DNA from 4 places in the Arthrobacter zhangbolii genome. Region 1 is predicted to be linked to each of the others. Evidence: riboswitches for the same ligand, from Rfam matches in the RefSeq annotation. Region 1 holds a riboswitch; each other region holds the start of a gene.

What was found. A riboswitch is a leader RNA that binds a small molecule or an ion and turns the genes downstream of it on or off. The one in region 1 is predicted to bind S-adenosylmethionine.
Region 2: it holds a riboswitch for S-adenosylmethionine, as region 1 does, so the genes downstream of both, MUK71_RS05570 (bifunctional o-acetylhomoserine/o-acetylserine sulfhydrylase) here and MUK71_RS13565 (hypothetical protein) in region 1, are expected to answer to the same signal.
Region 3: it holds a riboswitch for S-adenosylmethionine, as region 1 does, so the genes downstream of both, MUK71_RS03825 (ABC transporter substrate-binding protein) here and MUK71_RS13565 (hypothetical protein) in region 1, are expected to answer to the same signal.
Region 4: it holds a riboswitch for S-adenosylmethionine, as region 1 does, so the genes downstream of both, MUK71_RS00370 (cobalamin-independent methionine synthase II family protein) here and MUK71_RS13565 (hypothetical protein) in region 1, are expected to answer to the same signal.

Annotation. Positions count from the first base shown of each region.
Region 1 is NZ_CP094984.1:2,913,232-2,920,816, reverse strand. Features, by position in the region: gene narI (respiratory nitrate reductase subunit gamma) at 1-118, shown strand, start outside; gene MUK71_RS13595 (MFS transporter) at 154-1,386, shown strand; gene MUK71_RS13590 (histidine phosphatase family protein) at 1,448-2,188, shown strand; gene MUK71_RS13585 (NAD(P)H-hydrate dehydratase) at 2,169-3,050, shown strand; gene MUK71_RS13580 (CPBP family intramembrane glutamic endopeptidase) at 3,135-3,896, shown strand; gene MUK71_RS13575 (hypothetical protein) at 4,024-4,167, shown strand; gene MUK71_RS13570 (VOC family protein) at 4,215-4,649, opposite strand; gene MUK71_RS13565 (hypothetical protein) at 4,730-5,164, opposite strand; SAM riboswitch class IV at 5,180-5,312, opposite strand; gene MUK71_RS13560 (hypothetical protein) at 5,576-5,869, opposite strand; gene MUK71_RS13555 (LLM class flavin-dependent oxidoreductase) at 5,915-6,934, opposite strand; gene MUK71_RS13550 (RBBP9/YdeN family alpha/beta hydrolase) at 7,026-7,577, shown strand.
Region 2 is NZ_CP094984.1:1,197,061-1,204,645, reverse strand. Features, by position in the region: gene MUK71_RS05595 (alpha/beta hydrolase) at 1-460, opposite strand, end outside; gene MUK71_RS05590 (SGNH/GDSL hydrolase family protein) at 581-1,414, shown strand; gene MUK71_RS05585 (hypothetical protein) at 1,411-1,764, opposite strand; gene MUK71_RS05580 (SRPBCC family protein) at 1,801-2,226, opposite strand; gene metX (homoserine O-acetyltransferase MetX) at 2,334-3,458, opposite strand; gene MUK71_RS05570 (bifunctional o-acetylhomoserine/o-acetylserine sulfhydrylase) at 3,468-4,784, opposite strand; SAM riboswitch class IV at 4,864-4,980, opposite strand; gene MUK71_RS05565 (VOC family protein) at 5,142-5,792, shown strand; gene MUK71_RS05560 (hypothetical protein) at 5,963-6,907, shown strand; gene MUK71_RS05555 (glycoside hydrolase family 2 protein) at 7,020-7,585, opposite strand, start outside.
Region 3 is NZ_CP094984.1:815,838-823,422, reverse strand. Features, by position in the region: gene MUK71_RS03850 (acyl-CoA dehydrogenase family protein) at 1-198, shown strand, start outside; gene MUK71_RS03845 (hypothetical protein) at 207-707, opposite strand; gene MUK71_RS03840 (hypothetical protein) at 1,265-1,684, opposite strand; gene MUK71_RS03835 (hypothetical protein) at 1,798-3,690, opposite strand; gene MUK71_RS03830 (ferredoxin reductase domain-containing protein) at 3,840-4,529, opposite strand; SAM riboswitch class I at 5,104-5,193, shown strand; gene MUK71_RS03825 (ABC transporter substrate-binding protein) at 5,298-6,989, shown strand; gene MUK71_RS03820 (ABC transporter permease) at 6,993-7,585, shown strand, end outside.
Region 4 is NZ_CP094984.1:71,284-78,868, reverse strand. Features, by position in the region: gene MUK71_RS00385 (amidase) at 1-531, shown strand, start outside; gene MUK71_RS00380 (MsnO8 family LLM class oxidoreductase) at 605-1,588, opposite strand; gene MUK71_RS00375 (peptide MFS transporter) at 1,885-3,288, shown strand; SAM riboswitch class IV at 3,413-3,538, shown strand; gene MUK71_RS00370 (cobalamin-independent methionine synthase II family protein) at 3,555-4,760, shown strand; gene MUK71_RS00365 (hypothetical protein) at 4,812-5,024, shown strand; gene MUK71_RS00360 (hypothetical protein) at 5,105-5,464, opposite strand; gene pgm (phosphoglucomutase (alpha-D-glucose-1,6-bisphosphate-dependent)) at 5,586-7,217, shown strand; gene MUK71_RS00350 (helix-turn-helix domain-containing protein) at 7,483-7,585, shown strand, end outside.

The DNA.
Region 1 (7,585 bases):
CTACATCGTGTACCGCTCGCGTGGAAAGCGGCCGGCTCCGGGTGTGGGAACGCCGCGGCGGGGCTGGGACCCGGTGGGCACCCCGGACCGGGACCGGCCCGGCGTGCCTCCGAAATGATTCCCTGACGGCACTTTCTCAGAAGCGAGGACACCATGCCGGCATCCCCGGTTACCCCGGCACCAACACCGGACCTGAAATCAGGCCAGCTGCGAAACCTGGTCGTGGCCACCATTGCCTCCACCATCGGCTTTTGGGCCTGGACGGTGATCGGCCCGCTGTCCAGCCGGTATGCGGCGGACATGGACCTGGGCGCCGGGCAGACCTCGATTCTGGTGGCCATGCCCATCCTCGTGGGCTCGGTGGCCCGCATTCCGGTAGGCGCCCTTACGGACCGGTACGGCGGCCGGATCATGTTCACGGTCATCCTGGGCGTCACGGCTCCGCTGGTTCTGCTCACCGGCATCGTGGGCGGGATGGGCAACTTTCCCTTCCTTGTGGTTATCGCCTTCTTCCTGGGCATCGCGGGAACAGTGTTCGCCATCGGCATCCCGTTCTGCTCGGCCTGGTATGACCGCAGCCGCAAGGGCTTCGCCACCGGCGTCTTCGGAGCCGGCATGGTCGGCACCGCCGTCTCCGCCTTTTTCACTCCGCGCCTGGTCACCGCCGTCGGCTACATGGGCGCCCACATCACCATTGCCGCCGTCGTGGCCGCCATGGCCGTGCTGAGCTGGCTGGTGCTGCGCGAATCGCCGGCCTGGTCCCGGCCCACCGAACCGGTGCTGCCCAAGATCACCCATGCCTTCACCCTGCGCGTGACCTGGCAGCTGTGCTTTTTGTACGGGGTGGTGTTCGGCGCGTTCGTGGCGTTCTCCAACTACCTGCCCACGTACCTGGGCAACGTGTACGACTACGACGCGACGGCGGCCGGAACCCGTACCGCGGGTTTTGCAGTGGCAGCCGTCATTGCCCGGCCCATCGGCGGCACTATCGCGGACAAGGTGGGCCCGAAACTGGTCACCCTGACTTCCCTGGCCGGAACGGTGGTGCTGGCCGTGATCGTGGCGCTGCGGCCCGAGGAGGAACGGGTCTACGGCACCGCATTCATCCTGATGGCACTGTTCCTGGGGCTGGGGACCGGCGGGGTATTCGCCTGGGTTGGCCGTGCAGCACCGGCCCAGGACGTCGGGACCATCGGCGGAATTATTGCCGCGGCCGGCGGCCTGGGCGGATATTTTCCGCCCCTGGTCATGGGAGCCACCTACGACCCGGCGGACCGGAGCTATTTTGTGGGGCTGATTCTGCTGGCAGCCTTCGCCGCCGTGGCGTTCCTGCTGACCTTCACCGTGCGCAACGGCGGCCGGGTGGATGAGCGGACGCGTACCTGAGATCCTGCTGCGGACCGCGTTTCGCTCCCGTGCCGGTGCAGGCGGGAGTAAGGTCACCGGCATGGGTGCAACCGAACTGATCCTGATCCGGCACGGTGAAAGCGCAGGCAACGTGGCTGCCACCCGCGCGAGCCGAGAAGGTGCCCAGCGCATCGAGATCGAATGGCGGGACCCCGACGTCCCGCTCAGCCCGGACGGGGAATCCCAGGCAGAAGCAGTGGGCCGCTGGTTCGCCGGGTTGCCTGCCGACGAACGTCCCGACGCCGTGTGGTGCTCGCCCTACCTTCGCGCCCGGCAGACCGCGGAACTGGCCGGACTGCCCGGCATCGCCGGGCAGATGCGCATCGATGAACGCCTTCGTGACCGGGAACTGGGCGTTCTTGACCTGTTCACCTCCGCCGGAGTCGCGGCCCGCTATCCGGAGGAAGCCGAACGCCGGGCCTGGCTGGGCAAGTTCGTTTACCGGCCGCCGGGCGGGGAGTCCTGGGCAGACGTTGCCCTGCGGCTGCGTTCGGTCTTCCGGGACCTGGACGAGGAAGAGGACGGCAAGCGGGTGGCCGTGGTCTGCCACGACGCGGTGATCATGCTGATCCGCTACATCTGCGAACGGTTCTCCGAGCAGGAGCTGCTGGATACGGCCGCGGCCAACAGCGTGCGCAACGGCTCCGTCACCCGCCTGGTGCGCCCGTCGGGCACCGGACCGTGGGAGGTCCACACCTTCAACAGCGTGCTGCACCTGCAGGACAGCGGAGCGCCCGTCACCGAACACGCAGGAGATGAACATGACATCCACCCGCGCTGACCTGGTTACCCCGGACCTGCTCCGCGGCTGGCAGCTCTCCACCGACACCGCCGGCAAAAAGGAACGCGGAACGGTGCTGGTGATCGGCGGGGAACGCCGCACTCCGGGTGCCGCAATGCTGACGGGCCTTGCCGCGCTGCGCGTCGGGGCCGGCCGGCTGACCATGGGACTGGCCGAGTCCGTTGCCGTGAGTGTCGCCGTCGCCGTTCCTGAAGCCGGCGTCGCGGGACTCGCTGAGTCCGGCGGCTACATCGACGGCGGTGCTGCCGGTGCGGTCCTTGCAGCAGATCTGGACTCGGCCGCCGCCGTGGTGATTGGGCCGGGCCTGGCGGACGCTGAACAGACAGCGGCGCTGCTGGTGTCCGTGGTTCCCCTGTTGGGAGAAAAGACCCAGGTGGTGCTTGATGCCTACGCGCTCGGGGTCCTGCCCGGACAGCCGGAGGTGGCCAAGGTGCTGGCTGGCCGGCTGGTTCTGACGCCGAACCGGACCGAGATCCTGCACCTGCTGGGGGAGGAGGACACTGACGAAGAGTCTTTGGACATGGCTGACGCCTCGCTGGAGGTGGCGCGGAAGTACTCGGCAGTGGTGACGGCCCAGAACCTCATCACGGCACCGGAGGGTTCCAGCTGGGAAGTACCCGCCGGCAATCCCGGTTTGGGGACCTCCGGCTCCGGGGATGTCCTGGCCGGTGCGGTAGGCGGTTTCCTGGCCCGCGGGGCGACGCCGGAACAGGCGGCATGCTGGGGCACCTACCTGCACGCCGTGGCGGGGGACCGGCTCTCGGCGTCCCGCGGACCCCTCAGCTTCCTGGCACGCGAGTTGCTGGAGGCCATGCCGCCTGTGATTGCGGAACTGAACTAGGCAGCGGGCGCGTTTTGGCGGCCGCCGTACGCGCTGAACCAAGAACGGGCTGCACGGGGCGGCACGGCCTCTTATCCTGAGGTGATGACAGCTAACGAATACCGGACCGGCCCGTCGGGGCGGGCAGCGGCACAAATCCCGTGGCTTTCCTACCGGTTCACCCGCAGCGACGGCGTCGCGGCGGGCTTTTACGTCCTGTTCCTGCTGTTGCTGAGTTTTGTGCCCATCAACATTCCCGGGCTCTCGGTGCTGATTCCGGACCCGGTGGTGGCGGCCTACGTCATCAATCTGGGCTTCTATGCGGTCGCTGGAATTCTGGCCCTTATTGCCGCCCGGCGGTATGTTGCCCGCGAGACCCGGGTCCTTGCCACCCGGCCGGTGCTGACTGCTGCCCTGATCCCGATTGGCGTAATCCTCACAATCATCGCTTCCATGGTGGGCGTGATCATCGCCGGCCAGGCCGAAACCGCCGTGAACCAGGAGGCTGTGCAGGGGCTGGTCACCGAAATGTCTCCCTGGCTGGTGGTGCCGCTGGTGGTCATCCTGGCGCCCTTCGTGGAGGAGTACATTTTCCGGCACCTGCTCATCGGCAAACTCAGCCGCTACTGGAACATCTGGGCGTGCAGCATCCTGTCGGTCCTGCTCTTCGCCTCCATCCACATTGTGGGTAAGGAATCCCTGTCACTGCCGGTCCTGATGCCTTATCTGGCCACCGGTGCCGTCCTGGTCGGGCTGTACGTATGGGCAGGAAACAACTTCATGCTGTCCTACGGCGTGCATGCTGCGAAGAACCTGCTCAGCGTGGTGCTGATCTACGCCATTCCGCCGGAACTGCTGCAGCAGTAATCTCGCCGCGGGAATGCGGCCCCGGCAGGAAGCCATGCCCTAGCATCGGTGGCAGGACCGGACCCGTCCCGGGGCCGGCACACAGAATCGGGGGATCGGCGTGTCAGTAGGCTCAGGAATCGGCGCAGTGTTCGTAATTTTGTATTTCCTGTTGGTGGTCGCGGTGGCCGTCCTTGTGGTCTGGGCCCTGGTACTCGTGATCATTTTCCTCCGGCTGCGGATTGCCCAGCTGCGCGGAGAGTTGCGCGGAGACACCGGAACGGTTAACTGACGCGGCCGGGGGCCTGCGGCCTGCGCCGCCGGTCCCCGGCAACCCCGTCAGCTGATGCAGAACTCGTTGCCCTCGGGATCCGCCATGACGTACCAAGAGTGCGGCCCCTGGCTTGCTTCGGTCAGGAAGGACGCACCCCGTTCCTCCAAGGCGGCCCGGGCCGCGTCCTTATCCTGGCCCTGGAGCCGGACATCCAGGTGAATGCGGTCCTTGACGGTTTTGGGCTCGGGAACCGGCTGAAACAGGATGCGCAACCGGTCCTTCCGGCCCACCTCGTCGGCAGGACAGATGGCGGCGCCGTCCCGCCAGACCCGGACACCGTTGTGCTCGATAACGTCCTCCGGTTTCGCCAAGCCCTGGTCCAGCATGGAAGAAATGAAGTCCTGGTCCACGGGCTCCAGCGTCCAGCCCAGGGTTTCGGCCCACCAATCCGCCTGTTGGTGGGCATCGGTGCAGTCAACGCAGATCTGTATATTCGTCATGGCATTGAGGCTAGAACCCGAACAGCACGGCCGTCATTGGTATGCGGACAGATGCAGTCCGCATATTCACCGGCCGGGAATCAGGCCTGGCCGTCAATCCGCTCGGTTTCGGGAGCCCGGACCGGAGAGCCGATGCAGGGCAGCACCCGCTCCGGCCGGGCCAAGTAGAAAAAAGAGCTCCGGGCATCCGAGCCGAAACCGCCGGGCACCATCAGTGTGGAGTATCGCTGGCACCACTGTGGTGTGTCGACGGCGGCGTCCAGGGCGGCGGCCACGGCGCCCACGTTGTGGAACCACATCAGCTGCTGCGTTCCGTCGATGACGAGGTGGATGAGATCCAGCTCCGGGTCGGCTGCGACCTCGACGTCGGACCACTGATCCCACGCCTCGAGCCGGCGGCGGTGGATCCAATGGACGTTGTGGCCGGGCGCAAAACCGGAGCAGCTGCTGCTGATGGAAGAGTTGTTGAAGCCGGAGTTGTTGGAAGCGGAGTTGCTGACACTGGACATGCTCACAGTGGGTTCCTTTTCAGGTTGTCCTTGCCTGCACCGGTTGGAGCAGGCCGCTTCGTCATCCGAACCACCCGCCGAACAGTGGGGTTGGTGTGGGGCCAGTCGGAGCTTTTATGCCCGGCGAACCGGGCGAAGGCCACATCTCGTGAAGCTAGAAACTACTGTAACCGAGGGCACCGACATTTCGACAGAGACGCAATATCAGGGTCTGGTGTGGTCGTGCGGCGTCGGGCGGCGGTACGCCGGGCGGACCGGGACGGCGGCAACGAAAACTCCCGCTCGCAGCGCTCGCGAGAGTTAATAAAGCCGCCTTACCCGGCCCGTCCGGCACACGGCATCTCGTCTGGGCGATGGCACCCTGACTTGCCTGTCAGGCACTAGCCTCAATCACCAATTCAGCTGGCAGTCTTGAGCCTACGGGTCGTGGAAATACCCCGTCGCGGGGTCAATGGACGAGAGGAAATCACGAATAGCGGCCACGTGCTGTTGATGCGTGGGCGGTTCACGCCTGCCGAGGGCGTTGAATCCATAACCATTGTTGGGTCCCGAGACCCAGTCATAGAGAATCGTTCCATCCTCGTCACGCCTGCGCACTGCAAACGTCTCGCCGTCGACGGTGATTGTCCCAAGGCCCGTATAGGTACTCGTGTCCGGCGGTGCAGGGGCAAACACCCACCCCTCATCTGCGGGGTGGCGATCGCTCTCCATACGTTTGATCCTACTGAGCAGGGAGCGATTCCTCACACCGCCCCGTTACCGCCAGCCGGCGTCCGGAGCCACGAGCTTGACGATGCTTTCGAGCAGGTGCGCGTTGTAGTCCACGCCGAGCTGGTTGGGCACGGTGATGAGCACGGTGTCTGCGGCCTGCACGGCAGCGTCAGCGGCCAGTTCGGCAGCGATCACGTCGGGTTCGCCGATGTAGCTCTTGCCGAACCGGGCGAGGCCCCCGTCGAGGTGGCCCACCTGGTCACGTCCCTCGGCCTGCGCGCGGAGACCGAAGTAATGCCGGTCCTCCCCGGTCACCAGAGGGATGACGCTGCGGCTCACGGAGACCCGCGGCGTGCCCTGGTGGCCGGCGTCGGCCCAGGCCTTGCGGTAGACCTCGATCTGCTCGGCCTGCAGCTGGTCGAACGGAACTCCGGTGTCTTCGGTCAGCAGGGTGGAGCTCATCAGGTTCATGCCCTGCTCACCGGTCCACTTCGCCGTGGCGCGGGTACCCGAACCCCACCAGATGCGCTCAGGCAGACCGGGGGAGAGGGGATCGATGGCCATGGGGGCGGTGGTCCCGGTCATCGCCGGATCGGACTGGGCCACCCCGGCACCGGCAATGGCGGCACGGAACACCTCGGTGTGCTGGCGAGCCATGTCCGCGTCGGTGGAGTCCGGCCCTGGCACGTAACCGAAGGACTCATAGCCCCGCAGGGCAGGCTCGGGGGATCCCCGGCTGATGCCCAACTGCAGCCGTCCGCCGCTGATCAGGTCCGCCACTGCGGCATCTTCCGCCATCGAAAGCGGATTCATGTAGCGCATATCGATCACGCCGGTGCCCAGTTCGATTTTGCTGGTCCGGGCGGCCATGGCGGCGAGCGTGGGGAACGGGGCGGAGAACTGCGGGGCGAAGTGGTGCACCCGCATGTACGCGCCGTCGACGCCGATTTCCTCCGCGGCTACCGCCAGCTCGATCTGCTGCAATACTGCGTCCCGGGCACTGGGCGTCCGGGACCCCAGTGCGTTCCGGTAGTGTCCGAAGGACAGGAACCCTATTCGTTTCATATCAGCCACAGCGCCGGAGCACTCTGCGGTATTCCCGGCCGTCCAGACCCGCGGCCGGGCGCCGCGAAACCACCGTAAGGAAACAGGCACAGTGCACATCACCATGGTCCCGGGTTACAACGGCTCACCACCCGACCAGTGGCAGAGCCGCTGGGAAGCCGAGCTGCCCAACGTCACCCGTTTCGCGCCGTCGTCGTGGGATGAACCCGAGCTGGAGGACTGGATGGCGGCGCTGGACCGGGCCGCCGGAGAGCGGCACGGAGACACCGTGCTCGTGGCGCACAGCCTGGGCTGCCTGGCTGCCGCAGAATGGCTGCTGCGAAATCCCGGTGGCGCCCGCGGCGTCTTCCTCGTCAGCCCGCCTGATCCCGCCGCCGCATCCTTCCCGGCACCGGCCGGAACCTTCCGTAATCCGCGGCTGCAGGAGCTGCCCGTTCCGGCTCTGCTCGTGGCCAGCGAAAGTGACCCGTACTGTGCGTTGCCGGCAGCAGAGGCGATGGCCGGAGCATGGAGGGTTCCCGTGATCTGCGCGGGGGAACTGGCCCACATCAATGAGAAAAGCGGCGTCGGCTACTGGGAACAGGGCAGGGATTTACTTACCGCCTTCCTCGCAGGGCTGGGGGAACGGGCTCCGCTCGGATAAGAATGGGC
Region 2 (7,585 bases), 1.7 Mb from region 1:
AGAACGGCACCTTGTGCTGCGCCAGCTCCCCGTCATGGAAGAACGGATTCTCCTCAGCGGGCACCACAAAACCGGAGAGGCCGACGACGGCGGCGAAGTCCTGCGGGCGGTGCCGCAGCAGGGTGGTGGCTACGGCCATGCCCATGGAAAATCCGAGCAGGCTCACACTGGAATGGGCGCCGCTGACGCCGTCGAGCCAGGCTGATACATCAGTCACGGAGTCCACCACGGATTCCACGCTGTAGTCGGCGTCGCTCATCAGCGGGAACCAGGTGTATCCCGGTCCCATGGCCTGCGGGGCCCGCACCGATGCGATGGTGAAGTCCTCCGGCAGATAGTCCGCCAGCCCCATAAGGTCCTCTTCGTTGGCCAGATACCCGTGGAACAGCACAAGGAGCGGCGTGCCGGCGCGTTCGGCTTCGGGCTTGGACCAGAGGACTACGGGATTCGGTTCAGTCATTTCCTTATTCTGGCACTTTTGGTCCCCGCGGCCGGAATGCGCAACCTACGGTCGCGTAGCCCGGACCCCGTTTGCGAGTATTGACCGGTGAGTACAAATTCGACACCGCATACCCCGGACATCCAGGCTGAATCTGCCACACCGGAGGTCCCGCCTCATCCTTGGAGCCGGTTCGTGGCACTCGGAGATTCCTTCACAGAGGGCATTGGGGATCCGAATCCTGACAGCCCCGGCGGGAACCGCGGCTGGGCGGACCGTGTAGCCGAGGAACTCGCGGCAGGACACCCGGACTTCGCTTACGCCAATCTCGCCATTCGCGGCCGGCTGCTGAACCAGATCATTGACGAACAGCTGGAACCTGCGCTGTCCCTGAAACCGGACCTCATCACCATCTGCGCCGGCGGCAACGACGTGATCAGGCCCGGAGGGGATCCGGACAAGCTCGCCGAACGCATGGACGGCGCCATCGCCAGGCTGCGCGGCACCGGGGCCACCGTGGTGCTGTTCACCGGCCCGGATTTGGGCAGCACGCCGGTTATCGGCAGCGTGCGTGGAAGGGTCGCCATCTACAACGAGAACCTGCGGACCGTGGCTGCACGGCATGATGCGGTAATCGCTGACATGTGGGCACTCCGAGAGCTGAGCGACGCGCAGATGTGGGCGCCGGACCGGCTGCACTTCTCACCGCTCGGACACCACACCATCGCCGCGATGGTCCTGGATACACTCAATGTCCCGCATACGCTCGAACCGCTGGAGAACAAGCCGCTGCCGCCCAAGAACTGGCGGACGGCCCGCTCCGAAGACCTGGTCTGGGCCCGGGAATTCCTGTTCCCGTGGGTGGTCCGCCGGGTACGGCATAAGTCTTCCGGTGACGGCATCTCCGCCAAGCGGCCGGACGCGGCGCCCATGTTCGGTGCCCCCATGCCCCTGGGCTCCGACACGGAAGACTAGTCCTGCGGTGCCGGGTCCTGACGACGCGTACTGCGGGCGGACCCGGGCCGCCGTCCCAGCCGGAACCCGCCCCAGAAGGCGGCGGCAACCAGGCCTGTGCCGATCAGCAGATAGCCCAGCTGCATTCTGCCGGTGAGCACCAGCAGGCTTCCGGGTCCCACGCCTGTTGCCTGCGTTCCTTCCTGCAGCGGAGCGTAGGAGAACCAGCCGAAGGACTCCGTTGTCCCGGTCGCGGCCAGCACTGCTCCGGTCAGCACCAGCACTCCGGCCACCAGCGGAAGCGCGGATGCCCTGAGGATCCGCGCTGCCCGGCCCGGACGGCGGTTGGAGGCATCCGCTGTTTCACTCATGGCGCCAAGGCTAACCTGCCCGCGCCTGATTCACGTTCACTTCTCCGCCTGCTCAATCAGGTTGGCCAGGTGAAACGCCCAGCCTTCGCGGTGCGCCTCGGAAAGTTCCGGGCCGGATTTCAGCCCGGAGAACCCGCTTTCGGTGACGGCGACGTCCGTCGCGCCCCCGCTGCCGCCGCCGTCGTCGTCGGCCGGGATCAGTTCAAAACTCACCACGGTGTGTGCCTCCCAGTCCGGGGCCGTCCACCGGAAGGAGAGCAGTTTCTCCGGGGCTACGGCCAGGACCGTTCCGCGTGAAATGTGTTCCACTCCGTCCTCCATCCAGCGCTCCTGCAGCGGGGCGCCGGGGTGGGGCGCGAAGTCCATGTCCGGCCACCAGGCGGCGCGGTTGTCCACGAGCGTGTGCCAGAGCACCTGCGGTGAGCACCGGGCACGTCCGGAAAGGTGGATGCGGTCTGTCATGGGAAGAGTTTTCGCCCGGACAGGACCCGTTGGCAAGGGAGGAATTCCGGTACCGAGCGTCCGCGGCAGGGATTGCCTCCGGCGGTGCCGGGCGTTCCACCGTTCCGCTAGGCGAAGAAGGCTGCCTGCAGCGGGCCGGCGATCTCCCGCACGTTGGTGAGGAAACCGTCGTGCCCTATCGGGGCGCGGATCAAATGCACCTGTGTGCCGCGCGGCAGCGCCGCAGCGAGGTCGGCCGATTGCTGTGGAAAGTAGAGGCGGTCTGATTCCACGGCAGCCACAAAGAATTCCGCCGTCGTCCGCGCCAGGGCCTGGCGCAGCGAGCCGCGCCCGCGGGCGACGTCGTGCCCCATCAGCGCTTCGGTCAGGACCAGGTAGGTATTGGCGTCGAAACGGCCGGCCAGCTTGCCGGCCTGGTGGTCGAGGTAGCTTTCGACGGCGTATCGGCCCCGTTCAGCGGGCAAAACGGCGCCGAAGGGGTTCTCGTCCTCCTGCGGGCTGCGCCCGAACCGGTATTCGAGCTCCGGTTCGGACCGGTAGGTAATGTGGGCGATCCGCCGGGCCAGGCCGAGGCCTGCCAGGGGCGGGTTCCCGTTGTAGTAATCGCCGCCGCTGAAGTCCGGGTCCAGCCGGATGGCGGCAATCTGCGCCTGCGCAAAGGCGATCTGTTCGGCGGTGCTGGCCGGGGTTGCCGCGATCACGGCACAGCGCTGCACCCGGTCCGGTTCCGTGGCCGCCCATTCCAGCGCCCGCGCCCCGCCCAGGGAGCCGCCCAGCACGGCATGCCAACGGGCTATGCCAAGGCGGTCCGCCAGCCGTGCCTCGGCCCGCACGGCGTCACGGATGGTAACCAGCGGGAACCGTGAGCCCCACGGCAGGCCCTGCGGGTCCAGCGAGGACGGGCCGGTGGAGCCGTAGCAGCCGCCGATCATATTCGCCGCGACCACGTAGAACCGATTGGTGTCCACGGGCCGGCCCGGCCCCACCAGCTCATCCCACCAGCCGGGCTCATCCGTGTGCCCGCGGGCCACATGGGTGCTTCCGGTGAGGGCGTGGGCCACAAACACGGCGTTGCTCGCGTCCGCGTTCAGCTGGCCCCACGTCTCATACCCGAGGACGACGTCGGGCAGGTATCCGCCGGTTTCCAGTTCAAGTCCGCCGATCGAGGCGAACCGCAGCACCCCGTCCACGGCGGTGGCGGGGTACTGCGGTGCAGAATGCCGAATAGTCACGGTGCCCCGTTACGCGCCCTTGGCGGCCCGGAAGCCGGCCTCGAGATCCGCGAGGATGTCGTCAATGTGCTCGATGCCCACGGAGAGCCGCACGAGCCCGGGGCTGACTCCGGCGGCGAGCTGCGCCTCGGCTCCCAGCTGGCTGTGCGTGGTGGAGGCCGGATGGATGACCAGCGAGCGCACGTCACCCACGTTGGCCACATGGGAGTGCAGTTCCAAACCATCCACGAACCGCTTGCCTGCTTCCACTCCCCCGGCAATCTCGAAGGACACAATGGCCCCCGTTCCGCGCGGGCCGTACTTGCGTCCGCGTTCGAACCACGGGCTCGACTCCAGGCCCGCGTACGCAACGGACAGGACGTCGTCGTGCGCCTCCAGCCAGTTGGCAACCTCGACGGCGTTGGCCACGTGCCGCTCCACCCGCAGGCTGAGGGTTTCCAGGCCCTGGGCAATAAGGAACGCGTTGAACGGTGAGACCGCCGAGCCGAGATCGCGCAGCAGCTGCACACGTGCCTTGAGGATGAAGGCCAGGTTGGCGCCAAGCGGGCTCCCGACCCCCAGGTCCCGGGCGTAGACCAGCCCGTTGTAGCTCTCATCCGGTGTGTTGAAGCCGGGGAACTTCTCCGGGTCCGCCGCGAAGTCGAAGTTCCCCGAATCCACGATGACGCCGGCAATGGAGGTGCCGTGCCCGCCGAGGTACTTGGTGGCCGAGTGCACCACAATGTCCGCACCCCATTCAATGGGGCGGATGAGGTACGGCGTGGCGAGCGTGTTGTCCACGATCAGCGGCACCCCGGCCTGGTGTGCCACGGCGCTGATGCCTTCAAGGTCCAGTACGTCCTGGCGCGGGTTGGACACCACCTCGCCGAAGAACGCCTTGGTGTTGGGCTGCACCGCGGTGCGCCACTGCTCCAGGTCATCCGGGTCCTGCACAAAGGTGGTCTCGATGCCGAACTTCTTCAGCGTGTGCTTTAACAGGTTGTACGTGCCGCCGTACAGGCTGGGGCTGGCCACAATGTGGTCACCGGCCTGGGCCACGTTCAGCAGGGCGAAGGTTTCCGCGGCCTGTCCCGAGGCCAGCAGCAGTGCGCCGACCCCGCCTTCCAGGGACGCGATCCGGTTCTCCACCGCTTCCTGGGTGGGGTTTCCGATCCGGGTGTAGATGGGTTCAAGATCGGCCAGGGCAAACCGGTTTGCGGCTGCCTCGGCGCTGGGAAAGACGAAGGACGATGTCTGGTAGATGGGCAGGGCGCGGGCGCCGGTGACGGCGTCGGGCTCCTGTCCTACGTGGATCTGACGGGTTTCAAAAGACCAATCTGCACTCATGATGCTCCCTCATTCCAGGGGCCGCACACTACCTTCGCGGGAACATCCGGGTACGCCGGATGTCCGGTGGGGTTTGTGGGACCCGCGCTTGCCGGACGCCCTTTTGGCGTGCGGCCAGGTCTTCACCCGGGGCACCCCACCGCGGTTGGAGGGTTGCCGGCCAGCAAGCCGGGGCTATCTGCTGGCACTCATGACCTGCACCCATAAAAACTGATCCGCTGAGGATGCGCAACCTTCGTGACTTTTCGTGAAAAAATAACCGGCCCCGTGTATAGATTTCGTGTCCTGAGGCAACTGGATTTCTTCTTAGGCTTCCCTTAGTCGAGACGGGCATCACAACGTGCCACAATGAGCCGCATGCGCTTGGACCATGTTTCTTATGCCTGTGAATCCGACGGTCTTTTGGCCACCACCGAGAGGATTGCTGCTGCTCTCGGAGCCGACTTCGTAAAGGGTGGCGTCCACCCCCGATTCGGTACCCGCAATATGATCCTGCCCCTGGCCAACAACCAATATGTGGAAGTTGTCGAGGTGCTCAACCACCCTGCCTCGGACAAGGCGCCCTTCGGGCAGGCCGTCCGCCAGCGCTCCGAATGCGGAGGCGGCTGGATGGGGTGGTGCGTTGCAGTCGATGACCTCTCGCCCTTCGAAGAACGCCTGGGCCGCCCGTCAGTGCCGGGCAACCGCAAATTCCCTGATGGCCAGGAACTCACCTGGCGCCAGATCGGCATCAACGGCCTGATCGCGGATCCCCAGGTGCCCTACCTGCTGCGCTGGGATGACGGCACCGAGGCACTGCACCCCTCCAATGCCCTGCCCGGGATGCCCGGTTCGGTGAAACTGAATTCGCTGACCATCGCCGGGTCGGCTGCCCGGGTCACTGACTGGCTGGGCCACCCGGTGGAGGCACCGCTGGAGGGCGTCGACGTCACCTGGATCGCTCCGGCCGGCACGCCCGGCATCATGTCGGTCACCTTCGACACCGCCAACGGCCGGGTGGAGATCTAGCTCCGGGGTTTTGCTGCCGGTTTGGGGTTTTCCTGCCGGTCTGAGAATTCCCTCCGCTGCAAAGTGGCAGGAATTTCCCAAACCGGTAGATTCTCTCTCCGAGCCGCAGGTTTTCCACATTTGAGCCTGGTTCGCTCGCATCTACGCCACCGCCCTTCCACCCTGAAGGCGTGAATCCCGAGCTCATCTTCGCGGCTGACGCCGATTCCTTCGGCTCAGGCCGCCGTTCCCTTGCCCTGCAGTGCCGGGCGGGGCAACTGGTGAGGCTTCGTGCCGGGATCTATATCGACGTCGAGGTATGGCGACAGCTCCGTGCCTGGGAAAAAGAGCGGGTACGTATCCAGGCAGCATCACAACAGGTGCCCGGGCAACGCGTCCTCGTCCAGCAGTCCGCCGCCGTCATTTGGGGGCTACCGGTGATCGATTCACCACCTGAGGTGCTACTGCTGGCTTCCCCGTCCTCCCACGGCCGGCGCCGGGGCGGTCTCCACTGGACGGAACGCAAGCTGCTGGAGCCGCTCGATGTTGTGGAGGGAATGTCGCTGACCTCCCGTGCACAGACCGCCCTGGACATGGCCGTGTATCTGGCTTTCGAGCACTCGGTTCCGGCTATGGACAGTGTCCTGCGCCCGCACCTGGTGCACGGCCGCCCAGCCACGAACAAAGACGAGCTGGAAAAACTGGCTCGGAACCTGCCCGACATGGCCAAACAGACGAGGGCCCGGCGCGTAATCGACTTTGCCGACCCCCGGTCCGAGTCCCCCGGGGAATCGTATTCACGTGCAGTTCTGCACCGCCATGGTTTTCCGGTTCCGGAGCTTCAGTATGAATTTCTTACTTCAATGGGTCGCTTCCGAACAGATTTTTATTGGAAGGACCAGCGGGTGGTCGGAGAATTCGACGGTGCAGTGAAGTACGGTGCCAACGGATCCGTACTCCCTCCGTCGTGGGACACGCTGATGCAGGAAAAGCGCCGGGAAGACGCCATCCGTGCAACCGGGGTCGCTTTTGTCCGCTGGTCCTGGCGCGATATCCGCATGCCGGCGCAGCACCCGGAGAGCCTGGTCCACCGGCTGATCCAAGCTGGCCTGTCTCCAACCCGCCGCCAGCGCTGAATTCTCTGCCGGTTGGGAATTCCCTGCCGTTTTGGGAATTCCCTCCGCCGCAAACTGGCAGGGATTTCCCAAACCGGTCGATTGTCACGGACCGCAGCAGAAAACCCGCCGGTCACTGCCCCGCAGCACGGATCAGCCGGGCATTAACCTCCCGCAGCGTCCCGGCGTCGATCTTCAGCACCGCCCGGTCATAGGTGAGCAGCCCATTGACCTCGTCCTCGACGTCGGTGAGCTGGGTATAGACCGTGGCCGCGAGGCCGCGCGCCACCGCCGGTTCGATCTGCCGGGTATGCAGCCGGCGGTAAGCACGCTGCAATGCCTGCCTGGTCCGGAAGCTCCGATAGCCGAACTCCTTGGTATTGAACGTGTGTCCGGGGATGCGCAGGCTGTAGCCGCCGTATTCGGAGAGGACGACGGCGCGGCTGCCTCGCAGCCAGGCTTTCCGCAACCGGAACGGCAGGAAATAGACGTGCAGGCTTTTCATGTCGCCGCCACCCTGGTCATGCCAGCCGCTGGCATGGTCGATGCTGCGGGTGGGATCCAGCCGGCGCAGCTGCGCGGTGACCGCGTTGGCGTCGAACTGGCCCCAGGCTTCGTTGAAGGGCACCCAGACGGCCAGGCTGACAGTGTTGCGGAGCAGCTCCACCGTGCCGTGCATCTCCGCCAGGAACTCGGCCC
Region 3 (7,585 bases), 1.4 Mb from region 1:
AAGCTGAACAACGTGCGCGAGGCCATCACAATCTGCCGCGACGCCCGGGCGATTCTGGGCGGCAACGGCATCACGCTGGACTATTCACCGCTGCGGCACGCCAATAACCTCGAATCAGTCCGCACCTATGAGGGCACCGATGAGGTCCACACCCTGATCCTGGGCCAGCACATTACCGGAATCGGCGCGTTCCGGTAGGCCGGCCGCTAGAACTTGCCGCCCATGTATTCGCCCTCAGGCCAGGGAAAGCAGTCAGAACCGGAGGCAATACGAATCGTGCCGGGTTCCACTCCCCTTTTTATGAAGTAGATCTCCGCTGTATCCGGAGAACGCAACTGGACTTCGTAGTGTCCTGCCGGAGCTGGGTCCCGCACCTTGATGTCGAAGCGGCTGTCCCGGTACTTCGCCTCCAACTCCCGAACGAGCGGCTCCGGCTCCGTTCCCTCACTTAAGGTCACGGTGGTCGCACCGTGCCAGTTCACTGCAGAGTCACCGCACTGGATCAGAACCCCCTCCGGCATTTGCTCGGCCTCGGCCACCAAGTCCGGCGGAAGCGAATCGGCGATCTCCAATTCCATGGCCTGTGTCCGGGCTTTAGCGTCCTGCCAGGTCAGCTCGTCCCCTCCGGCCGGCGCGGACGAATCCTCAGCGCAGCCCATGACGCAGAGCACCAGCACCAGCGATGCAACGGACCGTGTCCGAGCCACACCTCCACCTTTCAAAGCCCGGGAACTCAAAAATCCCCCCGGATCGTTTCGTCCGCAGGCCAGGGAAAGCACTCGGAGCCGGAAGCGATACGGATCGTGGAGGGATCAAATCCTTCCCCGATGATGTAAATTTCGGCCGTATCCGGCGAGCGCAGTTGAACTTCGTAGTGTCCTGCCGGAGCTGGGTCCCGCACCTTTATCTGGAAGCGGCTGTCCCGGTACTTCGCCTCCAGTTCCCGAACGAGCGGCTCCGGCTCCGTTCCCTCACTTAAGGTCACGGTGGTCGCGCCATGCCAGTTGACGGAAGAGTCACCGCACTCGATCAGACCCCCCCTTCGGCATTTGCTCGGCCTCGGCCACCAAGTCCGGCGGAAGCGAATCGGCGATCTCCAATTCCATGGCCTGTGTCCGGGCTTTAGCGTCCTGCCAGGTCAGCTCGTCCCCTCCGGCGGGCGCGGACGAATCCTCACCGCAGCCTGCAAGGTTAAGCAGGAGAATCACACCTACGACCGCCGCTTGCCCCCGAATCATTCCGTTGCGCACCAGAAGGCCGCCGTCTAGAACTTACCGCCCATGTATTCGTCCTCAGGCCAAGGGAAGCAATCAGAACCGGAGGCAATACGAATCGTGGAGGGATCAAGTCCTTCGCCGATGATATAGATTTCGGCCGTATCCGGAGAGCGCAGCTGAACTTCGTAATGTCCCGCCGGTGCGGGGTCCCGCACCTTTATCTGGAAGCGGCTGTCCCGGTACTTCGCCTCCAACTCCCGAACGAGCGGGTCCGGCTCAGTTCCCTCACTCAAAGTAACGGTGGTCGCGCCGTGCCAGTTCACAGCAGAGTCACCACACTTGATCAGAACCCCGTCCGGCATTTGCTCGATCCCGGCCACTAAGTCCAAAGGAAGCGAATCGGCGATCTCCAATTCCATGGCCTGTGTTCGGGCCTTTGCGTCCTGCCAGGTCAGCTCTGATGCCACGGATGTGTTCCCTTCGGTAGGACTTGCTGGTGTCGGCGTCTCCGCCGCGTTGCTTGCACAGCCGACGAGGCCTAGCAGCAGGATCATTGCTGCGGCGGTGCATCTGGCTCGGGTCATTGCATTACCTCTCGGAGCGCATCTTCCAGCAATTCTGCATTGTCCTTGCTGTTCGTTGTGGGGAGCGAATGGTCCTCAATCGGAGTGCTGTCAGGCCAGAAGGTCCCCTCATTGGGGACGGCATACTCGTGATTGGTGAATGCATCATGTTCGCTGGGAATCTTGTCATCCCAGACCAATCCCCTTCTTTGTGCCCAGAGCAGGGCATCCGTACCGTAAACGTAATTCGAATAACTAGTATCCTCGTCCGGCTCCCATTCTTCGTGCATCCCCGCCCCGGACAGGGACAGGGACTTGTCATATTCCGCCCCGTGGATTTCCGAACTTGTGAGGTTGACGTAGCCCCAGCTGTGACCGATGCCAACCTGCTCGGTGCCCTGCAAGGCCGGGTCGGTGAGCATTCCGTGCTGAAAGCCGGCCAGCTGTCTGCCGGCGTCGTAACCCATCTGCGGATCATTGGCTTCCAGGAGTCGCCGGAGGTCCTCCCCGCCTTCCTCCTGATTCTCCCCGGGGAAAAGCCCGTCCTTATACACAAATGCCACCGTATTCGGGGCCATACCCACCATGTAGTTCGCGAAGTCCTGGACTCCTCCGGTATAGAAACTCTTCATGCTCGTGAACGTGCCGGGAACATACGTGATCGTGCGCTGCGTGTCCGGGCCCGGGGTCCCGAGCATTTCAATGATCCGCGATTCGCCGCGGTTGTACAGATACAGCTGCACCTGGCCGGCTTCGACCCTTTTCAGGTACTCGATTTCCTTCATCAGCATCGCCTCGCGTGCCTCGGAGTCGCCGCCGATCTCCCGCAGCCGGGCCAGCTGCGCCTCGGCAATTTCAATGTCCTTGACCGCGGCGATGCTGTTGGCGTGCACGCGGGCCAGTGCCGGCACCCCGTCGAGGGACCCGAAGACCTTCGGCGCCGATTCCAGCAGCACCAGCTGCTGAGCCGTGAAGCCGTTGGCCGCGTTGCCCGAGGCCTGCAACTCGGCCCACCACTCGGCGATGCGTTCTGCTGACACCGACGGCAGGTGTGTGAGCCACGCCGGATTCTTCGACGCCACTTCGAGGTCAACCGGCGAGGCCGTTTCAAAGAACTTCAGAAGTGCCTCCCCGCGCACGGATCCGGGGGAAATGGCCAGGGCCAACGCCGTGGAGGACAGCTCCACCGAACCGGCCAGGTCACCGTCCTGCCCTGCGGTGCTGAAGGCCTGCCCGATCTGCCACAGCTTTCCTGCGTCGTCACGGTCATCCTGGTTATATTGGGAGACCGCCGGCCCGAAGGTGCCGACGTCGATCACCACCCAGGAACACGAGTTCCGGAAGCTGTCCAAAGCCCGGACAACATCCTGGCAGACCGGTTCAGCCGCATCCTCCTGGTCAAAGATCAGCGATGCTGCCTTCTTCAGGGCATCCGGCACTGCGGAACTCGTGCCCGGCGTCCCGCTGACTGCCCAATTGTGGAGCTGGAAGACCATCGATGGGAAGGCCACCTCGGGGCGGGGCACCTCGGACTCGAACAACTCCCCCGGGGCTGAAAACCCCGGAAGCCGGTCCCGGAGGTAATCGGCGCCAGCGGCTACCATGCCCTCCTCAAGCAGCTTGAACAGGGTCCTCGCCTGCTTTTCCTTGAGGTCCTGACGGGCCTGTTCGGCCTGGGTCTTCGCGAACCGAACCTGACGGGCAACATCCTCCAGCGCACCGATCAGGATGTTCCGTGCTGCCAGCTGCGCTGCGGCATTCCGGCGGTACGAGTCCGCGAACGGGCCGCGGAATTCTTCCAGCGCTTCTCCCGTAGCCGAGGCCCGCGGACCGCGCTGCTCACCCAACGCAGCGGCGGCCTCGTCGCAGGCCGCTATGAGCTGGTCAGCCGTGCCAGCATCAAAGTCCATTTCAGGATCCCCCATCCCCCGGCAAGCACTTCCGCTTCTGAGCCGCAGGATAAACAGTACATGTACCGCCCCCGGCGAAGCCTGCCCGATTCGGGGTGCGGCGGATCACCGGACGCCGTGCGCGCCGGCTGGATTCTCCGGTTCCTGCCTCACTCCGGCCGGGCCGGTTCCAGAGGCGGGTCGTAGCACTCGGCCACCACCGCCGCAGCCGGTCCGGCGGTTGCGGCAGCAGCTTCCCGGACCATCCCGGCAAAGGACGCGGGTCCGCAGACGTAAATCCAGTCCGGGTGCTGGGTAGCCAGGACGCCCAGCAGATCCTGAGCGGTGACGCGCCGGCCCTGGCTGCCGGTATCCCACAGCCGCAACTCAACGGAGGTTGCCAGCCCGCCGGCTGCAAGAACGTCGCGGACCGTGTCGCATTCATCGCTGCGGCCTACAAAAAACAGGGCGGCGCGTTCATACTGCCGTGCCGGGTCCCGCAGCAGCCTCCCCAATAGGCCCAGACCGGAGGCCAGACCGGAACCGGCGGCAACGAACAGGGGGCGGTGGACGGAGCCGGGCAGCAGGATGCCCGGGCCCGGCCGGGAGATGGACAGCACCGCACCGCCTGCCGGGTCCAGCAGCGCTGCACTGACCAACCCGCGTGCGCTCCGCTTCACGTAGAGGGTCATGGTGCGGCTCCCGCGGTCTACGGACAGCACCGCAAAATAGCTGGTATGCACCCCCGTTGCGGCGGCAGCGGAAACAGCAACGTGCCCTCCTTCCAGCAGGTCCTTTTCATCCAATTCAGCGGGCCATTCCAGCTGTACCAAGGCTGCCGTTTCATGGACGGAATACACGCGATGGCCTGGAATCTTCCAGCATATTTCCGGGGCGGTGGATATACCCATTTAGCACCAATCCTGACGTTTATAAAAGGGTTTTAAAAATGTGGTTGATTTTTGCGCAGCCTTCGTGTCCGGCCCGGCGGGTCCGCATGACGGCGGCGGATTCCCCACCCCTGAAGCCGGTGAACGGTAACCGGCCGGTACCGGCTTTCGCCTTGCTGTCGGCAGGGACGAAACGGTCGGAGAGAATAACTTCAGCAGGCGGTCACAATGGTTTACAAACAGCCGCCGGGGATATATTTCCCGCTATTCATAAACCCCTAGTTCCAGCGAGGCAGCTGAGATATCCGGGGTCCGGCGGAAACGGGATGTGCAGAACCGTACTCCCAGCCGGCACCGCATTGTCAAGCCCGGCCGGGCCCGGCAAAAAGGAACAAAACAATCCTCCGCCAGGTCCTTCGCGCGCGCGGTAAGGGCCCATCAAAAACTGTCTTTGTCATCAAGGGAAATATTTCGTCACCGGCCTTGCGGACCGGGTCCGGGCGGGTTTGTATGGGTCCTGTCCGCACAACCTGTTTTGGACGACTTACCATCCAGAGCGGCTGAGAGACCTGGCTCGTTGACGTCGCAGCAACCACCCTTCGGGGGACGGTGCTAATGCCAGGACCGATGGAGAAACCTCATTCACCGTTGGTCCATGACCGCTGCTTTGCCATGCGGTGATGGCCTCCAACGTGCCTGGATGCGGTGTGCCTCGGTGATGACTGAGAGGACCGCCCCATGCTTTACCTGAACCAGACAGACCCTCACCCCGGACCAGGGGCCACCCCCGTTACCGGGGCGCTGCTGCGGCGGCGCACCGCCCTGAAGATCGCCGCCGCTTTCGCGGCGGCAGCCCTGGCCCTGACCGGCTGCCAGCAGGCGGCGTCGGACCAGGGCCCCGGAACCCGGGTGGCCGCCGGAACCCCGGTGGAGGGCGGCACCCTGATCTACGCCGAGGTCACGCCGATCAACAACTGGCAAACCCAGTCCGCCCGGTTTTACGAAAAAGCCAACGTGCTGAACAGCGTGCTGGACCGGCTGACCTATTTCGATCCGGAGTCAGGTGATCTGGTGCCGTGGCTCGCCTCCGAATTCTCAGCCAACGCCGAGCACACCGAGTTCATCTTCACCGTCCGCCCCGGTGTCACCTTCAGCGACGGCACGCCGCTGGATGCCGCCGCGGTCAAAGCGAATCTGGACAGTTTCGGATTCGGTATTCCCGCTGCCCAGATCCAGCCGAACGTCGACTTCGCCGGCTATACCTCCAGTGAAGTGACGGCCCCGGACCAGGTAAAGGTCACCCTGGCCGCTCCGAATTCCAACTTCCTGCGGGCCACCTCCTCCGTCACCGCCGGCTTGGTCTCCCCGGCCACCCTGGGCCTTGACGCCGCTGGGCAGTCCGCCCTGTCCCGCATTTCCGGTTCCGGCCCGTTTGTCTTCGAATCCGAGAAACCCGACGAGGAGGTGGTGCTGGCCAAGCGCGGGGACTACGCGTGGGCACCCGAGACCTCGGACAACCAGGGCGCCGCATATCTGGACCGGGTGGTCATCAAGTACCTGCCCGAGGTGGCGCACCGGGCCGGTGCCGTGCAATCCGGTCAGGTGGACCTGGTCCGCGGACTGCAGCCGGCAGACGAAGCCGCACTGGCCGCCAGCGGGAGCCAGGTCCTGGCGCCGGCGGGAACCGACCTGACGTCAAACATGGCCGCTGTCCGGACCGGCAGCGGACGGCTCGCAGATCCGCAGGTCCGCCGCGCACTGCAGCTGGGCATCGACCGGCAGTCCATCAAGGACACCGTGCTTTCGGACAGTTACACCATCGCCGCCTCCGTGCTGAACCACGGGGCACCGGGATTCGTGGACCTCAGCGCCGAGCTGGCCTATGACCCGGAGCAGGCCAAGGACCTGCTGGACGACGCCGGGTGGACGGTGGGCGCTGACGGCATCCGCGAGAAGGACGGCGAGAAACTGGCCCTGACCGTCACCAGCTCCAACAACTCCGTGGTGATCAAACCGGCCTTCGAGCTGATCGAACAGCAGTGGCGGCAGATCGGCGTGCAGCTGAAGAACCGGGCGGCGGACAACACGTTCCTGGCCACCGCCATGCCGGACCCCGCCGTCGAACTCTTCGGCACCCGGCAGTTCATTTACGGCGGACTCGGGCCCATTTTTGAACCGGATAACAACACCATGACCCACACCTCGGACCCGGCACTGAATGAGCTCTTCGCCGCCGAGCGCGCAGCCGGCCCCGGACCGGACCGGGACCGGATCCTGGCCGAGGAGCAGCGCGCCCTGGTCCTGGAGCAGGCCTACTCCCTGGTGCTGTGGGACGAGGTGCAGGTCTACGGCGCAGGCCCGGACACGCACATTGACTTCACGTCCGGAACAGCGCCCATCTTCCAGGGCGCCTGGACGGCGGGGAGCTAAGCCGTGACCCGTTATCTGTTGCTGCGCACCGGCCAGGCCATCCTGGTGGTGTGGCTGGCGTACACCCTGATTTTCCTTGCCGTGCAGCTGCTGCCCAGCGACCCGGTCACCATTTTCCTCACCGCGGATTCGGCCGTGGACCAGGCCGCCATCGACACCATGAAGGCCCAGTACGGGTATGACCAGCCGCTGGCGGTGCAGTACCTCCACCAGCTCGGCGCCCTGCTGCAGGGCGACGCCGGGTACTCGCTGACCTCCGGGGAACCGGTGATGCAGCGGATCGGCGGGGCGCTGGGCTCCACGCTGGCGCTGGCCGGATCGGCCCTGGCGGCCGCCGTCGTTATTGCCCTGGCAGTGGTGTCCGCCGCGGTGCTGGCACCGTCCGGGCGGGTGCGCCGGATCCTGGCGAACCTGCCGCCGCTGTTCTCGGCGGTGCCGGTGTTCTGGCTGGGCCTGGTCCTGCTGGAACTGCTCTCCATCCGGCTGGGCGTACTGTCCATTTTCCCGGACGGCTCATTCCTGTCCCTGGCCGTGCCGGTGTTTGTGCTGGCCGTCCACGTCTCCGCGCCGCTGGCACAGGTGCTGCTGAAAAGCGC
Region 4 (7,585 bases), 620 kb from region 1:
GCGCTCGACGCCGGTGTGGCGGCACTGACTGCGGCCGGTCACGATCTGGTGGAAACGGACCTGCATTACGACGAGCGGTATCCGGATGCGTTCGAAGTGGTCTGGACGGCGTCACTGGCCACGGCCGGGCTGGCTCCCGGCCGCGAGGCTGAACTGACGGAGCTGGCAGCCACCATGCGCCGACGGGCGCTTTCCCGCAGTGCCGCGGACCTGGTGTCCGCCATCGATGTCCTGCGCACCTTCGAAACCGACACCATCCGCCAGTACAGCGCCTATGACATGATCCTGACCCCTGCCCTGGGCATGACGCCGAGGCCGGTCGGCTGGTACACCGACGCCGGTGCAGACGAGGACTACGCGCGTCAGTGCAGGTACTCGCCCTTCACCTCGATGGTTAATGTCTGCGGGCTTCCCGCCATCTCCATTCCAGTCCTGGACACGCAGGACGGGCTGCCGATGGGCATCCAGCTGATCGGCCGGCCGGGGGCGGAAGCCGATCTGCTGGCCGTCGCCGCCCAGCTCGGGCATTAGGCCCGCAGACGACAGACCGGTCTGAAAGGCATCCGGCGACGCCACCGGCTTCCCGGCACGGCGTGCTGCCGGCTCAGGATGCGGCCAGCTCCGCGAGCAGCCGGTCGGATTCGCGCTGACCGGCGATGTCGTAGGCCCCGCCGGTGGCCAGCACCTCGTCGGCGCCGGTTGCGTCCAGCAGTTCCGCCAGGCGGCGGCGCACCTCGGGCGGGGTGCCGCAGATTGCATCCGCCAGGAAACCGCGGACCAGTTCCTGCCGGCGTTCCGGGCCCGTCACGGTCCCGTCGGTTGCGGCCAGCGCTGGAAACACACCCCGGGTCCGGGAATCCGCCAGGGCATTGGCTTCGGGCAGCAGCAGGCGGGTTGCGGCACTTTCGGTGGCGGCAACGGCAACGTTCACCGCTGCCAGCACGTAGGGCCGCGGGAACCGGCGGGAAGGCCGGAACCCATTCCGGTACCGTTCCAGCGCGGATTCCGGGGAGCTGCGGAAAAGTGCCGGCCCGCCCAAAACCAGCCCGAGCCCGGCCCGTGCCGCTATATCGGCGCCGGTACCGGTGGCCAGCACAAATACGGGCGTCTGGCCATGGTCCTGCGGCCTGGCGGTAATTGCGGCTGTCCCGTCCAGGTAGGCCAGCAATTCGGCCAGATGTTCCTCGAACTGTTCGGCTTCGGCTTTCCCCGCATGCAGCGCCCGGCGAACGGCCGACGTGAAACCGACCGAGCGTCCCACACCCAGGTCAATGCGGCCCGGATAGAGGGCATTGAGGGTTGCGGCCTGTTCCGCCACCACCAGCGGTTGGTGGTTGGGCAGCATCATGCCGCCGGATCCGATGCGGATGCTTCGGGTGCGGGCAGCCAGGGCTGCCATCAGGACGGCAGGCGCCGAGCCGGCAATACCGGCCACGGCATGGTGTTCAGCCACCCAGAAGCGGCGGAACCCCAGTTTTTCGGCCGACTCGGCCCGTTCTGCCACCGCCTGCAGTGCTTCGGCCTCGGTGTCTCCCTCCCGGGAGTTGGCCCGGTCAAGGATGGAGACGGGGATATTCAGGGAAGCCATACCGGTGCCAACCCCGGGCCCGGCCGGGGAATTCCGGCACACTTGTAGGCAAATCAGTGTCCGGACACCAAATCCGGGCGTAACGGGGGGAGGTAAGCACGTAATCTCGCCAAAATCGAGCCGAAAACGGGTGAGCTTACGCACACCTTCACAAAGAACCTCCCCGGCCCCGGGCGGATTCCCCGGGATTGGGGGGCGCTCACCCGCTTCGGGAGTGGGACCATTAACGGGTGAGCCATACCCCCAGTAACCCAGGCGTCCAAGAAGCGCGTAAAACCTTCTTCGGCCATCCCCGGATGTTGGCCAATCTCTTCAGTGTCGAGCTGTGGGAACGATTCTCGTTCTACGGCATGCAGGGCATCCTGCTGTACTACATGTACTACTCGGTCACTGACGGCGGCCTCGGCATCGATATTGCTGTTGCAACCTCTCTGGTCGGCGCCTACGGCGGCGGTGTCTACCTCTCCACCATTCTTGCTGCCTGGCTGGCGGACCGCGTCCTCGGGTCCGAGCGCGTGCTCTTCTACTCTGCCGCCGTCGTTATGCTCGGCCACATTGCCCTGGCCGTCCTGCCGGGCACTCCCGGGCTGGCAGCGGGCCTGATCATGATTGCCCTCGGTTCCGGCGGCGTCAAAGCCAACGCCACCTCCCTGGTGGGCACCCTGTACGCGGAGAAGGATGAACGGCGTGACGCCGGGTTCTCCATCTTCTACATGGGCATCAACCTTGGCGCCCTGGTGGGCCCCCTCCTGACCGGCCTTGCCCAGGTGGAACTCGGCTTCCACTACGGCTTCGGCCTCGCCGCCGTCGGCATGGCCATCGGCCTGGTCCAGTACGGCATGACCCGCAAGTACCTGCCCGAGACCGCCCACGAAGTGGCCAATCCGCTGCCTAAGCAGCAGTACCTCAAGGTAGGGATCTACGCGGCGGCCGCCGTCGTCGCGATTGTCCTGGCCGTAGTGTTCGGCATCCTGAGCGCCGGCAACCTGGCCGTGGTGATGGCCGCAGTGGCCATCCTGGCCGCGGTTGCCTACTTCGTCATCATCCTTGGCAGCAAGAAGGTCAACAAGCTGGAACGGCGCCGGGTGTACTCCTTTATGCCGCTGTTCATTGCCAGCGCCGCCTTCTGGGCCCTGTTCCAGCAGCAGTTCACCGTGGTGGCGCTGTACGCCGACACCTCCCTGAACCGGACCATCTTCGGCTGGACCATGCCGCCGAGCTGGGTGCAGTCGATCAACCCGATCTTCATCATCATCTTCGCGGCCGTTTTCGCTGCGGTCTGGACCAAGCTGGGCGACCGGCAGCCGTCCTCGCCGCTGAAGTTCGCACTGGGGCTTGCCGTCATGGGCCTGGCGTTCCTCGCCTTCATTCCGTTCTCCGGCGGCGGACCCAACAGCACCCCGCTGATGGCACTGGTCGGGATCCTGCTGCTGTTCACCTTCGCGGAACTCTTCATCTCCCCGATCGGCCTGTCCGTGGCCACCAAACTGGCACCGGAGGTCTTCCGGACCCAGATGGTTGCACTGTTCTTCCTCTCGGTTTCCCTGGGCACCACCCTCGCGGGCTGGCTGGCACAGTTCTACAACCCCGAGACCGAGGTCAGCTACTTCCTGTTCAGCGGCGGAACCGCCATTGTCCTGGGCATCGCCCTGGCAGCGGGCACACCGGCCATCAAGAAGCTGATGAGCGGCGTGCGCTAGCAAGCACGGCGGCACCAGCGCCTCCTTATGGACGGCGGCACCGGGATTTCCCGGGGCCGCCGTCCTTTTTGCGTTCCGTCATGTGCTTGGTGCGGGCGGCACGGCATGGTTAGGATGGCACCAGCTTCAGGAGACACGGCCGCCAAGCTCCGACTTGGCCGTGCACCAACCCCATGCTTCACGGGTGGTTCGGATGACGAAGCGGCCCGCTCCGCCTTTTACAGGCATCCGGTGCGGGCAAGAGCACGAAATCCCAGAGGATTCCCATGCGTAAAAGCACTGACCGTATTCTGACCACCCATGCCGGTTCCCTTCCGCGCACGCCCGAGCTGCTGGCTGCCAATGCCGCCCGGGAGGCGAACCCTGCGGATACCGGGGGCTACGCGGAGCTCCTGCAGGCCGCCGTGACGGACCTGGTGCGCCGCCAGCAGCAGGCAGGCATCGACATCCCCAACGACGGCGAGTACGGGCACGCCATGTCATCGGCCGTGGATTACGGCGCCTGGTGGTCCTATTCCTTCGCCAGGCTCAGCGGTCTCAGCGTGGCCGAGACGGGCATCTGGGAGATGGAACCCGTCCGTTCCTCGCCGGGCAACGTTGTCCTGACGAGCTTCGGGGACCGCCGCGACCGGCAGCGCTTCGCTGCGGCCTACACCGACCCGTCCTCGGGGATCACCACCGGGGCGCAGAAGATCTTCCCGAAGGTCACGGGTCCGGTGAAGTACACCGGGCACGACGCCGTGGCGGGGGATATCGCGAACCTGAAGGCCGGCCTGGCCGCGGCAGATCTGACGGAAGGATTCCTGGCCTCGCTTTCCCCCGGTTCCTGTTCCCGGATTGCCAACGAGTACTACGCCACGGAGGAGGAGTTCATCTACGCGTGTGCGGATGCCATGCGGGAAGAGTACAAGGCGATTATCGACGCCGGGCTGATCGTGCAGATTGATGATCCGTCGATTGCGGAGAACTGGGACCAGATCAACCCGGAGCCTTCGGTTCAGGACTACCTGCGCTTCACTCAGATCCGCGTGGAAGCACTGAACTATGCGCTGCGGGGCCTGCCGGAGGATCGGATTCGCTTCCACCTGTGCTGGGGGTCCTGGCACGGGCCGCACACCACCGACATCGAGTTCCGGCATCTGGTGGACACGCTGCTGACGATCAATGCCGGGGGCTACAGCTTCGAGGCGGGCAATGTGCGCCACGAACATGAATGGCGGGTCTGGGAGGACACCAAGCTGCCGGCGGGCAAGGTGATTATCCCGGCCGTCGTCTCCCATGCCACCAACGTGGTGGAACATCCGGAGCTGGTGGCGGACCGGATTGAACGCTTTGCCCGGCTGGTGGGCCGGGAGAACGTCATCGCTTCCACGGACTGCGGTCTGGGCGGTCGGGTGCATCCGCAGATTGCCCAGGCCAAGCTTGAGGCGCTGGGGGAAGGCGCACGGCTGGCCAGCAGCCGCCTCTGGTAGCTAAAGTTGCGATCGTAAGGTTGCTGATAGTCGAAGGCAGAGGAGGGCATCATGGCTGACACCAATGCGAAGGATCCCGGACCCGAACCGACCAATCCAATCGAGAACGCCGCCGACAACCTCATGCAGAACCTGGGCGAAGAGGTGCCGGACGGCAGCGGCAGCCAGGACCGGTCCGATCCGCGCACCGAGGTCCATTCGAACCTGGCCCAGGGCCTGAACGCCGATAACTCGAATTTCACGGCGAAACACAAGGACCGCTAGCCCGGTTCATCCGACTGCGGCACGCGGGAGAGTACTCCGCGTGCCGCAGTCCTTTGCTTAAAGGCCTGTGGAAATGCGCGCTAACTGCCCAGGCCGGCGCTGGTCAGGGCCAGCATCCCGGCGGCTGCGGACAGGAGACCCAGCGCGCAGACGGTGTTAAACACCGTCCAGCCCTCCTGCCGACGGCCCCGGGCAGCCAGGACGGCGGCGGCCGCCCAGGATGCTGCGAAAGCCAGGACCGGCAGGATGCCGCCGGCAAACCCGGCGGTATCCGAGGCCCAGCGTGGCAGGGCAAATGCACTCCGCTGGGTCCAGGAGAACCAGAACACCGGCGTTGCACAGACGTAGGCCGCGTTGAGGAAAACCGCGGCCGCGACGGTGCCGGGGCGCACGGCACGGGCGCGGACGCGTCCGGGGGCTGCACTGCCCTGCATGCTCATGCCTGTCCGCCTTCCCCACCGGTCCCGCCGCTGTGTGGATAAGAGCATACGGCGGCGGCGGGCGATACACGCGTAGCAGCCCGTCTGCCGCCCCCGGTGTTTCTTTGGCATGCTTAGGGGTATGTCTAATCGTGCAGGCAACCGTGCCGAACCTTCCGACCTTGTAGACCTCACCGCGCTGTTGGACGCCTATTACGACGTCGCGCCGGACCCATCGAACATCGCCCAGCGGGTGGCGTTTGGTACCTCCGGCCACCGGGGTTCCTCCCTGAACGGCGCTTTTAATGAACGGCACATTGCTGCCATCACGCAGGCGATTGTGGAGTACCGCACCTCGGCAGGCATCACCGGGCCGCTGTTTATGGGCAAGGACACCCATGCCCTCTCCGAGCCGGCACAGAACACCGCCCTGGAAGTCCTCGCCGCCAACGGCGTGAACGTGCTTATTGATGCACGGAACGGCTTCACTCCCACCCCGGCCGTCAGCCACGCCATCCTGAAGTACAACGCTTCGCGGACCGACCAGGCGGACGGCATTGTGGTCACTCCGTCCCACAATCCGCCCGCAGACGGCGGTTTCAAGTACAACCCGCCCACGGGCGGTCCGGCCGGATCGGACATCACCAACTGGGTGGCGGACCGTGCCAACCAGCTGCTTGAAGCCGGTCTGGAGGGCGTGAAGCGCATTCCGCTGGGCGAGGCCCGTCTGGCCGACTCCGTGGGGACCTACGACTTCCTGCAGAACTACGTCCAGGACCTCCCCTCGGTGCTGAACCTGGATGCCATCCGCAGTGCCGGGCTGCATATCGGTGCCGACCCCCTGGGCGGTGCGTCAGTGGATTACTGGGGCGCCATTGCCGAAGCGCACCAGCTGAACCTGAGCGTGGTTAATCCCAATGTGGATCCGCAGTGGGCGTTTATGACCCTGGACTGGGACGAGAAGATCCGCATGGACTGCTCCTCCCCCTACGCCATGGCGTCCCTGATTGCCCGTGCGGACCAGTACGACATTGCCACCGGCAACGACGCCGACGCCGACAGGCACGGGATTGTGACCCCCGACGGCGGGCTGATGAACCCCAACCACTACCTCGCCACGGCCATTGATTACCTGTACCGCAACCGCTCCGGCTGGAGCAGCGATGCCGTGGTGGGTAAAACCCTGGTGTCCTCCTCCATGATCGACCGCGTCACGGCTGACCTGGGCCGGGTCCTGATGGAGGTACCGGTGGGCTTCAAGTGGTTTGTGCCCGGCCTGCTCTCCGGTGAGACGGCCTTCGGCGGCGAGGAATCCGCCGGCGCGTCCTTCCTCCGCCTGGACGGCAGCCCCTGGAGCACGGACAAGGACGGCATCCTTTTGGCCCTGCTGGCCTCGGAAATGACGGCCGTCACCGGCAAGACCCCGACCCAGCGCTACCGCGAGCTGACGAGCAGGTTCGGGGATCCGGAGTACGCACGCGTCGATGCCCCCGCCACACGGGAACAGAAGGCGGCGCTGGCCAAACTCTCGCCGTCGGACGTCACCGCCACCGCCCTGGCGGGCGAGGACATCACTGCCCGGCTGACCGAGGCCCCCGGCAACGGTGCGCCCATCGGCGGGTTGAAGGTGACCACTGAGAACGCCTGGTTTGCCGCGCGTCCCTCCGGTACCGAAGATGTCTACAAGATCTACGCCGAATCCTTTAAGGGCGAGGAACACCTGCACCAGGTGCAGGCCGAGGCCAAGGCCATTGTGGACGGCGTGATTTCCTAGCTGTTCCCGCGCCGTGCGTGCGTAAACAGGGAAGGGGTGCACCTGTGAACTGCTCCCCGAAAGTTGGACTGAGAAATCAGTTCTGACTTTCGGGGAGCAGTTTTTGCAGAAGAGCAGTTCGTTATCCGAGGAACAACGCAAGGCCGCGGTAGCGTTGTTCGAGACCGGTTGGGGTCCCAACTCCGTAGCAACAAGGCTCGGGGTGCGCGTGAAAGCAATCCGCCGGCTATACGACCGGTGGAGAGTTCGCGGAGGTTCGACGCTAGTGGCCAAGCCAACCAAACGCTTGTTCTCCTTCGAGTTCAAACTCGATGCCGTGCGCCGATTTCAAGCTGGAGAGAGCAAAGTCGCCCTGGCTAAAGAGCTCC